3 regions of the Bacillus sp. JJ1533 genome follow, and region 1 is predicted to be linked to each of the others. Evidence: riboswitches for the same ligand, from Rfam matches in the RefSeq annotation. Region 1 holds a riboswitch; each other region holds the start of a gene.
The links. A riboswitch is a leader RNA that binds a small molecule or an ion and turns the genes downstream of it on or off. The one in region 1 is predicted to bind thiamine pyrophosphate.
Positions count from the first base shown of each region.

Region 2: it holds a riboswitch for thiamine pyrophosphate, as region 1 does, so the genes downstream of both, thiM (hydroxyethylthiazole kinase) here and tenA (thiaminase II) in region 1, are expected to answer to the same signal.
Region 3: it holds a riboswitch for thiamine pyrophosphate, as region 1 does, so the genes downstream of both, V7138_RS06885 (thiamine phosphate synthase) here and tenA (thiaminase II) in region 1, are expected to answer to the same signal.

Region 1 is NZ_JBALOV010000026.1:107,412-110,695, reverse strand. It holds gene V7138_RS13830 (ABC transporter ATP-binding protein) at 1-167, opposite strand, end outside; gene V7138_RS13825 (ECF transporter S component) at 180-764, opposite strand; gene tenA (thiaminase II) at 790-1,470, opposite strand; TPP riboswitch at 1,566-1,727, opposite strand; gene V7138_RS13815 (YbjQ family protein) at 1,807-2,121, opposite strand; gene V7138_RS13810 (hypothetical protein) at 2,102-2,308, opposite strand; gene V7138_RS13805 (sigmaY antisigma factor component) at 2,308-2,511, opposite strand; gene V7138_RS13800 (YxlC family protein) at 2,498-2,857, opposite strand; gene sigY (RNA polymerase sigma factor SigY) at 2,811-3,284, opposite strand, start outside.
Region 2 is NZ_JBALOV010000053.1:61,643-64,926, forward strand. It holds gene thiD (bifunctional hydroxymethylpyrimidine kinase/phosphomethylpyrimidine kinase) at 1-488, opposite strand, end outside; gene thiE (thiamine phosphate synthase) at 490-1,137, opposite strand; gene thiM (hydroxyethylthiazole kinase) at 1,124-1,948, opposite strand; TPP riboswitch at 2,005-2,114, opposite strand; gene V7138_RS23810 (PadR family transcriptional regulator) at 2,250-2,597, shown strand; gene V7138_RS23815 (HAAS signaling domain-containing protein) at 2,584-3,284, shown strand, end outside.
Region 3 is NZ_JBALOV010000013.1:65,401-68,684, reverse strand. It holds gene thiO (glycine oxidase ThiO) at 1-762, opposite strand, end outside; gene V7138_RS06885 (thiamine phosphate synthase) at 752-1,354, opposite strand; TPP riboswitch at 1,473-1,582, opposite strand; gene V7138_RS06880 (DUF4145 domain-containing protein) at 1,861-2,967, shown strand.

The sequences.
Region 1 (3,284 bases):
ATAATCCCGCTTAATACTTGAAGGATTGTCGATTTCCCACATCCTGAAGGTCCTAGAATTAATATCTTCTCTCCTTTTTTAATATGGCAAGATAAGTCCTTAAAAAGCAAGGACTTATCTCCAGGAAATGTTAAACGAAGGTTTTCTACAAAGGCAATTGATTCCATGTTCGACCCCTTTTATTTTTGATCTAGTGCATCAAAATCACTGCTGGATAGTGGGCGCACAAGTTTTGTTACTCCTGTCATTTCCAAGGCACTTACTAGATAGTAAGCAAATACACCGGCAAACAAGATGGAACCTACGAATCTAGCAACTAGGAATAAAATGAGATTCCAGGCAGCTAAGTCACCAATTTCTCCATATGCAAAATCCATTATTACTGACCCTAAACAAGAAGCTATAGCAGCCAAGACGACCACAGCAAGATTAAATTTTTTATATCGAAAAAGCATAAACACTGCTTCAGCAAACAGCCCCTGTACAACACCGTACAGCAGAACGGTTAGGCCCCATGGAGACCCTAAAATAAACTCACCTGAGGCAGCTGCAATTTCCGCCAGTAATGCAACACCAGGTTTACGAATCACAAGATACGCAACAGTCGCTGCTATAAACCACATTCCATATATTAACTGATCGGCATGTAGTCCAATTGGCTTTACAACATAATATAAAGAACCCCAAACAATATAAACAATTCCGAATGCAATGGCTATTACGATCGTAACCAAAATATCAGTTAGTTTTAATCCTTTGCTCATTAATACCTCTCCTCTTTTCCTTCGTTCATACAGACAGTTTTGGTTGAACAGGCCAGTTCTCTAATTGGTATGCCATTTCCCAAAATGAATATTCGTATTGACTACTAATCATAAAATGTTCTTTCATGCGGTCACGGTCGGCTTGCGTTGCTTTTTCTGCTAATTCATTTACTCTATCAATCTGTTCTTCAACTAGTTCTTTAAACCAATCCCCACCATACGCCGCAATCCACTCCTGGTAAATCGGTTCTTCTGGTTTGCAATCTTTAAGTCTTTCACCAATTTCATAATATAGCCAATAACAAGGCAATAAGGCAGCAATTATATCACCTAAATGACCAGAATAAGCGGCTCGATACAAGTGTGATGTATATGCATATGCTGTCGGTGCGGGTTTGAAGTTTTTTCTTTCTTCCTCCGTAATCCCAAGTCTTTCCGAAAAACTTTTATGCAGCGCTAGTTCGGCCTCGTAAGTTCCTTGAGCATGAATAGCTAGCCGGTTTGTCGTATGTAAATCCTCTGCCTTTGCTGCACCTAAAGACTGTACTTTTGCAAAATGAGTTAAGTAATAGGCATCCTGCAAGACATAGTAGCGGAAACACTTAATTGGTAATGTACCGTCTCCAATCCCTTTGACAAATGGATGATCAAAGCTTGCCTCCCAAATGTCGTTTGCCTTTTTACGAATTTCTTCTGAAAATAACATGTTTATTTTTCCTCCCTTTACTTATTTGCAAAATAAAAAACCACCTTCTTTAGCAACGTAAAGAAAGTGGTTTGGATTTTTTCATAAAAATACAAAAAGACCGTTCCCCACTTCCCTACGCTGGTATCAACCAGATCAGGTTCTAAGGGTCTCGAGGTTATGATAAATCAATCCTCAATCTCAGCCTTACAGTAAACGTTTTATAGGTATTAACCTATCAATACATATACTTTTTAAAGGCACCCCTAGTGGAATTACAATTTTTTATGCAATTTTCTTATTTCCAATCATAGCATGTTGGAAATAATTATCAAGACTTTTTTTAAGGTTTACTTTTTACTCTACATAAACTGCTGTTCCATATGCAATAATTTCAGATGCATTTTGCATAACAGATGAGGTTTGTAGACGCATCGCGATAACTGCATTGGCCCCCTTTGCCTTCGCGTCATCTGCCATTCGGCCAATTGCCTTTTGACGGGCTTCTTCCAGCATTTCAGTGTAATCGGAAATTTCTCCACCAACAATCGTTTTTAGTCCTGCCATAATATCTTTACCAATATGCTTGGACTGAACCGTAGCACCTCTTACAAACCCTTTTAATTCTTTTATTTCTTTACCAGGCACAAAATCAGTAGTCACGATAATCATTCTGGTCATCCTCCTCTTTCTCTCGTTTTCGTTCCCACACTAATAATGCAAATAATAGAACAATGGCAACCATGTAAAACGCATAGAACGTCAGCGCCTTTGAAATATCAATAAATAAAAATACAATTCCAATGATTTGTCCAACAACGGCTATCATCAATACAATATATTTCGCAACATTCCCCATCAGTACCTACCTGCTCCGCGTCGATAAATTTTCCTTGCAAATATGAGATAAAAGATAAGTGGTAGTGGCGTTTGGATTAATCCCCATATTCCCCAAAACCAATAATTATGGCCCCGCTTTCTCGCATCTAAAAATAACCATAAACCTTGAATAAGTACGATAATCACAACTACTAAAAAAAGAAGGGTATTATTCGTATTCATGGACAATCACCCGTTTTCGATAACGAAAGAAACTATACACTGGCAAGCTAATTGTTGCAATACCTTGGATGATGATGAATACAAGCGGCAGTTGGAAGAATGCAGTTATTAAACATGTCATCAAGAATAAAGCAACCAAAATAAATGCGGTTAAATCTCGTCTAAATTTCTTCTTTTGCTTTTGTTGTTCAACTACAACCATTTGTTCAAATACTTGTAGATCAGGAGTGAAAACCGGGTAATGATGATCTATTCTAGTAAGAGCTTCATTTATTTCTTGAATTGTTTCGATATCTTCTTCATGTCGTGGTTCGTTCTTTAGAAGGACTAGTTTGTTTTTCTTCATTGGGTCTCAACTCCTTTCTTACTGTTTGAATTCCATTATGTATTCTTGATTTCACAGTTCCGATGGCGATATGAAGCATATCCGCTATTTCTTCATACGAATACCCATAGTAATGTTTAAGAACAATTGGAATCCGAATTTCATCAGAAAGCCTACCTAACGCGTTAAGAACATCATTCCAATCCTCTGACTGGTTTTCAAATTGCCACTTCATTTTACGTAATGCTTGTTCCTGTTGCTGATAGTTTTGTTCACGCTTCTTTTTTCGAAGGTCATCAATGTAAAGGTTAGTCGCAATCGTGATAAGCCATGAGGAGAATTTTGATTTACCATTATACATTTTGATTTTTTCCATGCTTTTCATCATGGCTTCCTGTGCCAAGTCCTCTGCAATATCAGGCTTCATTGTAACTTTGATTAAATACTT
Region 2 (3,284 bases), on a different contig from region 1:
GATAATTTTTGAGCCGCCACTTGCATGTCTTCCTTCGTCCGAATCTCCATTCCACAAAGGGCTTCAGCCTCATGAATATTCGGTGTAATAATGGTCGCAAGAGGGATTAATCTCGTAATGAGGGCATCCATTGCTGATTCACTCAATAGTCTGCTACCGCTTGTTGATATCATGACCGGGTCTACCACAATATTTCGAGGTTGATATTCCTCTATTTTCTCCACGATTTTGTTAATAATTTCAGGTGAGGACACCATCCCTATTTTTACACTATCCGGAAAAATATCAGTCATTATGCAATCAAGCTGTTGGCCAACAAATTCAGGAGTGGAATCAAGCACGCCATATACCCCTGTGGTATTTTGAGCGGTCAGAGCCGTAATGGCACTCATCGCATACATTTTATGAGCAGTGATTGTTTTGATATCCGCTTGAATTCCCGCACCCCCACTACAGTCAGAGCCTGCAATCGTTAGGACCTTTTTCATGTTAATTTCCCCTCCTTACCATCTCAGTTGAAAGTTCTCGCAATTCTTTAGTGGCTGTAGTGATATCGGACTGTGCAAAGATTGCAGACACAACAGCGACTCCATCTACCCCACTTCCAGCCAAGTCTAAAACATTCTCTTTGTTAATTCCTCCAATGGCAACGATTGGAATCGAAACGCTTCTGCAAATTTCTCGGACAGTTTCAAATGCCATCGGCTCCGCATCCAGCTTTGTGTTTGTCGGAAAGACAGACCCTATCCCGAGATAATCCGCACCTGCTTTTTCAGCAGCAATGGCTTGTTCCACAGTTTGAGCCGATACCCCAAGAATTTTATCCGTTCCAATTAACTCACGGACTTTTTCAACAGGCATATCCCCTTGGCCAACATGCACACCATCTGCATCACATGCTAGTGCAATCTCGACATTGTCATTAATCACAAATGGAACATGATAAAAAGCAGTTAGCATTTTAAGTTCGATTGCTTCCTGTAAAAACTCATCATAATCGAGTTTTTTTTCTCTTAGTTGCAGAAAAGTAATGCCACCTTGTAGCGCTGCTTCTACTTGCTCGATTAAAGTCTGATTGCCTGTCCAGGCACGGTCTGTTACTGCGTATAATAGCATTTCATTTTTATCGACTTTCAATGTTCATCCCACCTTGGAGTAGTGTATAATCTAATTTGCTTATCGTATCAATCAAATAGGTTCGAAATGATGAGGTGCCCCCATTTAGTTCTTCAACTTTTTGATGTGCCAGTTCTCCGCAATACCCCATCGCGCTCACCGCAGCGGCCGTGCTCTTTAAAATTTCCTGAGGATTTGCACCACAATAAGCAGCCACTACCGCTGAAAGCATGCATCCCGTTCCTGTAATTTTAGACATCATTGGATGACCATTTCTGATGACAAAAGCATCTTCCTGGTTTGCAACAATATCAATAGCACCTGTGATTGCAATAACCGCATCTGTTTGTTTGCTTACCCTTTTCGCAAATTGAACCATTTCATTTATATTTCCTTCATTCATGACATCCTCATCGGCTGCATCCACACCTTTTGTATGGCCACTACCAGCATGAACGGTTTTTATCTCTGATAAATTCCCTCGGATTACAGCAAACTTTACTTCGTTTAAAAGGCGATAGACCGTATCCGTTCTTAGGCTCGATGCCCCTGCCCCAACCGGGTCTAAAACAACAGGATGACCCAATTGATTTGCAGCTTTTCCTGCTAATATCATCGATTCAATCGTTCGTTCATTCAATGTTCCAATATTAATGACCAGCGCGTTACAAATACTTGTAATATCCGCCACTTCCTTTGGATCGTCAGCCATAATCGGTGAACCTCCACAAGCAAGCACAATATTTGCAACATCATTTACCGTCACATAGTTTGTAATATTATGTACAAGCGGTGTTTTTTCTCTTACATTTTTGATGATTTGCTCAAACATTGTTTCTCCTCCTAAATAAAAATGCGGTATACCTGAAAAAGATATACCGCATGAATACACATACTTACTATATTCCCTACGTTGGCATTATCCAAATCAGGTTAAGGGTCAAAGCTACGTTTCGCTTACTCTCAGCCCACATGTGTGAGCTCCCCTATTTATATTTAATTGTTTTTATTATACCATACGAAAAAAATCTGTCATTAAAATGGTTTATTGCTTTCGTCACAACAATAGTGTACGTTACATAGTATAAAACAAATACTGTATGTCATATAGTAATAAAAAATGAGGTGGGTGAATGAGTAACTTATTAAACTCATTAATGACTGAACTTAGAAGAGGAACATTGACACTGGCGGTTTTAAGTCAATTACGAACCCCGCAATATGGGTATTCCCTTGTTCAATTATTAGAGGGTTCGGGAATTTCGATTGACCAAAGTACCTTATATCCCTTGCTTCGCAGACTTGAAAAACAGGAATTGGTCACAAGCAGTTGGGATACGTCTGAAAGCAGACCCCGAAAATACTATGTTTTAAGTGAATACGGGCTCGAGATTTTTTTACAGTTAAAAAAGGAGTGGATTCAAAGTTCAAAAGAGCTATATAGCTTGCTAGAGGGAGAGGAAGATTATGAATCTGATTGATATCTATATTCAGGAGGTAACAAGAAGACTTCCTGAAAAAATGCGTGACGATATCGCACTTGAACTAAGGTCGACCATCGAGGATATGTTGCCAGATGATTACAATGAAGCAGATGTAAAAACTGCACTCGAGAAATTAGGGAGCCCTGTAAAATTGGCTAACAATTATCGAGAGCGACCAATGTACCTTATTGGTCCACGTTATTTTGACGTGTATGTAAACTTGTTAAAAATGATTGTGCCGATTGCCGCGGTTGTTGCATTCATCACGATGTTTGCAGAATATTTTATCGGGTACCAAAGTGGAGAATCGATTATTAATGTCGTTTTGGATATCATAGGCACTGGGATTTGGAGAATCATTGACGTTTCAATTCAAACATTCTTTTGGTTCACCATAGTATTTGCTGTTATCGAAAGAGTAGATAAAGGAAAAGATGACCAACCTCTAACAACTAGTCTTCAAAAATGGACTCCAGATGATTTGAAAAATATCACCTATATTCCTAAGAAAAAAGCAATTTCAAAATTTGAAGTATTTGGTGCCTTATTTTGGACGGCAATCTGGGCAACTCTTTATTTTTATGCCAATCAGCTTCTAGGTATCTACGAAGGCGGAAATAACGGTCTAGAATTTGTAACCCCAGCCTTAAATCAAGAGGTTTTGCTTACGTTTTGGCCGATCGT
Region 3 (3,284 bases), on a different contig from region 1:
GCCTTTATTTCTTGGCACGATGTAAGATTTATCGTAAAACAACGTGTGCTGTAACATCTGATTGTGATGTTGAATGATTAAACTTTCTCCTTTAACAGGTGATAACTGTTCAGATATTCCAAGGTTCTTAAATAGTTTGTTGCTATAAACCCCTGTAGCTATAACGATATGCTTAGCTTCAACATTGCCTTTTTCTGTTTTAACGATGTAGTTGCTATCCTTTTTGTCGATTTCATATACATAACAATTTTCAACAATAGAAGCACCATGTATCTGAGCGGCTTTTGCAAAAGCCTCACAAGTACTGGTAGGAATTACACTCACATCATCTTGGATATAAGCAGCACCTAGTACATCATCGTTAATCTCAGGCTCCATCCTTTTAACTTCATGTCGGTTCAACCATTTGACTGTCGGCAGCTTAAGAAGCGAATCGAGATTTTGCTTGTCTTCATTAGTGAAAGCTAGCTTTAGTATCCCTCCCGTCCTATACCCAATATCAACACCACTTGTTTCATATAGTTCATCCTTTAAACGGGTGTATTCCAGTTGGCTTGATCTTGCAAAAGGGAAGAAGAGGGAGTAATCACCATCACTTTCTGAATGTGCACCGAGCATGCCAGCAGCCGCTTTCGTTGTTTTCATTCCTATTTGTCCCTCTTCAAACAATGCCACCTCTACATGTGCCTTTGCTAAGAAATAGGCAATAGAAGAACCAATAATCCCACCACCAATAACAACTACTTCATAATTATTCTTCATGTTGAATCGCCTCATTTAGTTTTTTGGTTATCAAAAGGGGATTATCAGCGTTAAAAATACTGGACATGAGTGCTATCCCATCTGCCTCAACAAGTTTGATAGATTGAATGTTTTCTAGCGTTATGCCACCAATTGCATAGACAGGGATTTTCATTTCTTCTTTCATATGTAGAATGGGTTCAATCCCATTTGGAGGCAATCCCTGCTTGCTACTTGTTTCAAAGCAGTGACCATAGAGGACATAATCTGCTCCATGTATTTCAGCTTCTGTTGCTTTTTCAAATGAATGAACACTGCAGCCAACCCGTATATGAGGGTACCGTTGTTTAATCATTTGTATAGGAAGTCCATGCTCAGGTAAGTGAACAGTAGGAATGCCCATACATAATGCAACATCTAAGCGGTCATTTATTATGATTTTTTCTTTTTCCACACCATTAATGAGTAAAGACTCGATTAATGTTAGAAGTTCTCTGACTGACTTTGTTTTTTCTCTAATTTGTACAAAATCAATCACATCTTTAATCGTGGTAATTTTTTCAGCTAGAGCTTCTACGGTGTGTTGATCATCTGTCACAGCGATTAATTTCATCTGATTCCTCCGTTTTCGTTCGTCTACTTGTAGCATTAAAAGGAATAGAACGGTAAAAGCACAACAAAAAACCACTCTCCAATGCAGGAAAGTGGTTTGTATTGTACATAAACAATCAAAATTGCCTTTACCACATTCCTACGCAGGTACAAGCCTGTTCAGGTAATGAGGGTTTCAAAGTAACTACTTTTTTCTCAGCTCTTATCAAGAGTTCCCCTAGTGAAAATACAAAATATTTAATTATATATTAAAATTAACACAATTAAGGTGAATTGAAAAGGGATATGAATCAAAGGTTGGGACAGAAGGACAGGTTTGTTGTCCCATTGTGGTACCCGGATTATCCTGGTTTTTGCCTCATACGCAAAAATTTCAAAACGTTTAAATGTGTAAAAACCATTGATTGTCCTCTTCATTTCATCTAAAATAAATATCTTAAAGACGGCCTGAGTCTATATAAAAAGATTCTGGCCTTCATTATGCGGTCGGGAAAGGAACACCATGTCATGAATTCATCTTCGTATTTTTATAGATTTTTAGAACCTATATCCAAGGAACTAGCCTTTTTAGCGAGAGAATTAGAAAATACCATCTTTTCGAGCCCACGTACGATGCTTACCCATTCAAGGGTACTTATTGAAAATATTCTTCAACAAGTAATGAAATATGAAAAAATGAAAGAAGATCCGCGTATAACATTAAAAGGGAGACTCACTATTTTAGATAATGAAGGAATTCTTACAACTGAAATAAGAGATGCTCTTCATCTAGTTCGTCAACTAGGTAATCAAGCCTCACATGACAAACGAAAGTTTCGTTTTTCTGAAGCCCTTTTATCATGGGAAGCCATATACAGGATTGTCAGATGGTTCGTCGAAGTGTACACCTTATTATCGATTGAGGTCCCGGAATACCAGGATCCAACACCTCCGAAGGAAGAACGTTATGACATTACCGAATTGGAGCTCCGTTTGAAATCACTAGAGGGTTTATTAGTTGCTTCTATGAAAAAGGGAACTACAAATCAAAAAGCACGCCATGAAGTTTCTGCTTCAACCGATGCTGAACCAGAAAAAATGGCAGAGCCAGGGTACACAACGATTCGTACAATTGAATATAAAGGGGACACACTTGAAGTTCCTTATTTTCTACGTGATGCTTTTTTATTACCACAACGGTTTGATAAATCGGAGACCTTTTTAATCAGATTAGGTGCGGAACAGCAGGCGCGAATCATGAGTGAATTACCTAGCAATCTCGAAAACCTTCATAAGCATGTGAAACGATTCAATGAAAATAATGACAAGCAATTGTTTGAAGAACTAAAAATCTTTATTGAAGAAGAAAAGATTCGTAGAAAAGTTACCCTTGAACGACCTGGTGACCTTTTTTTATTTTATAAGTCAGATTACATTATCCTAACAGATGCACTGAAAAAAATACCACTAACGAAGGACGAATTTACTGGAATTCCAAGTCTCATAGAACAATTAAATGAAGACGGAATCCATACTGTTGGACACCTTCCAAAAGAGTTGGTGATTCTTGGAAAATATAAAAATGTCGGAGTTGTGAATGTAGGGAGATTGTTTGGGCAGTTGAAGGGTAAGTAAACGTGTTTACTTACCTATGGTTTCTAAGGCACCCTTGCTAGGTGTCTTTTTTGTAGTGGCAATATCCTCAGGTGTTGATTATCCCCGAGAGCACTCTATTAAAATGAATAATCATCATTTCGCTTCAAAACAATATCCGTTCACAATTAAGTGTAAAATTTAATAAAAATTGAGTTTATGGCCGAAAAATTAGCAGGAAATTCTTGTTTTTTGACGAATTTATAGGAGCAATCCTTAGGAAGGCGAATTAACCCTCATAATAGTTCCATTTATTAACAATGGAATATTTATTCGACAAGAAAAGAGATGATTCTCTT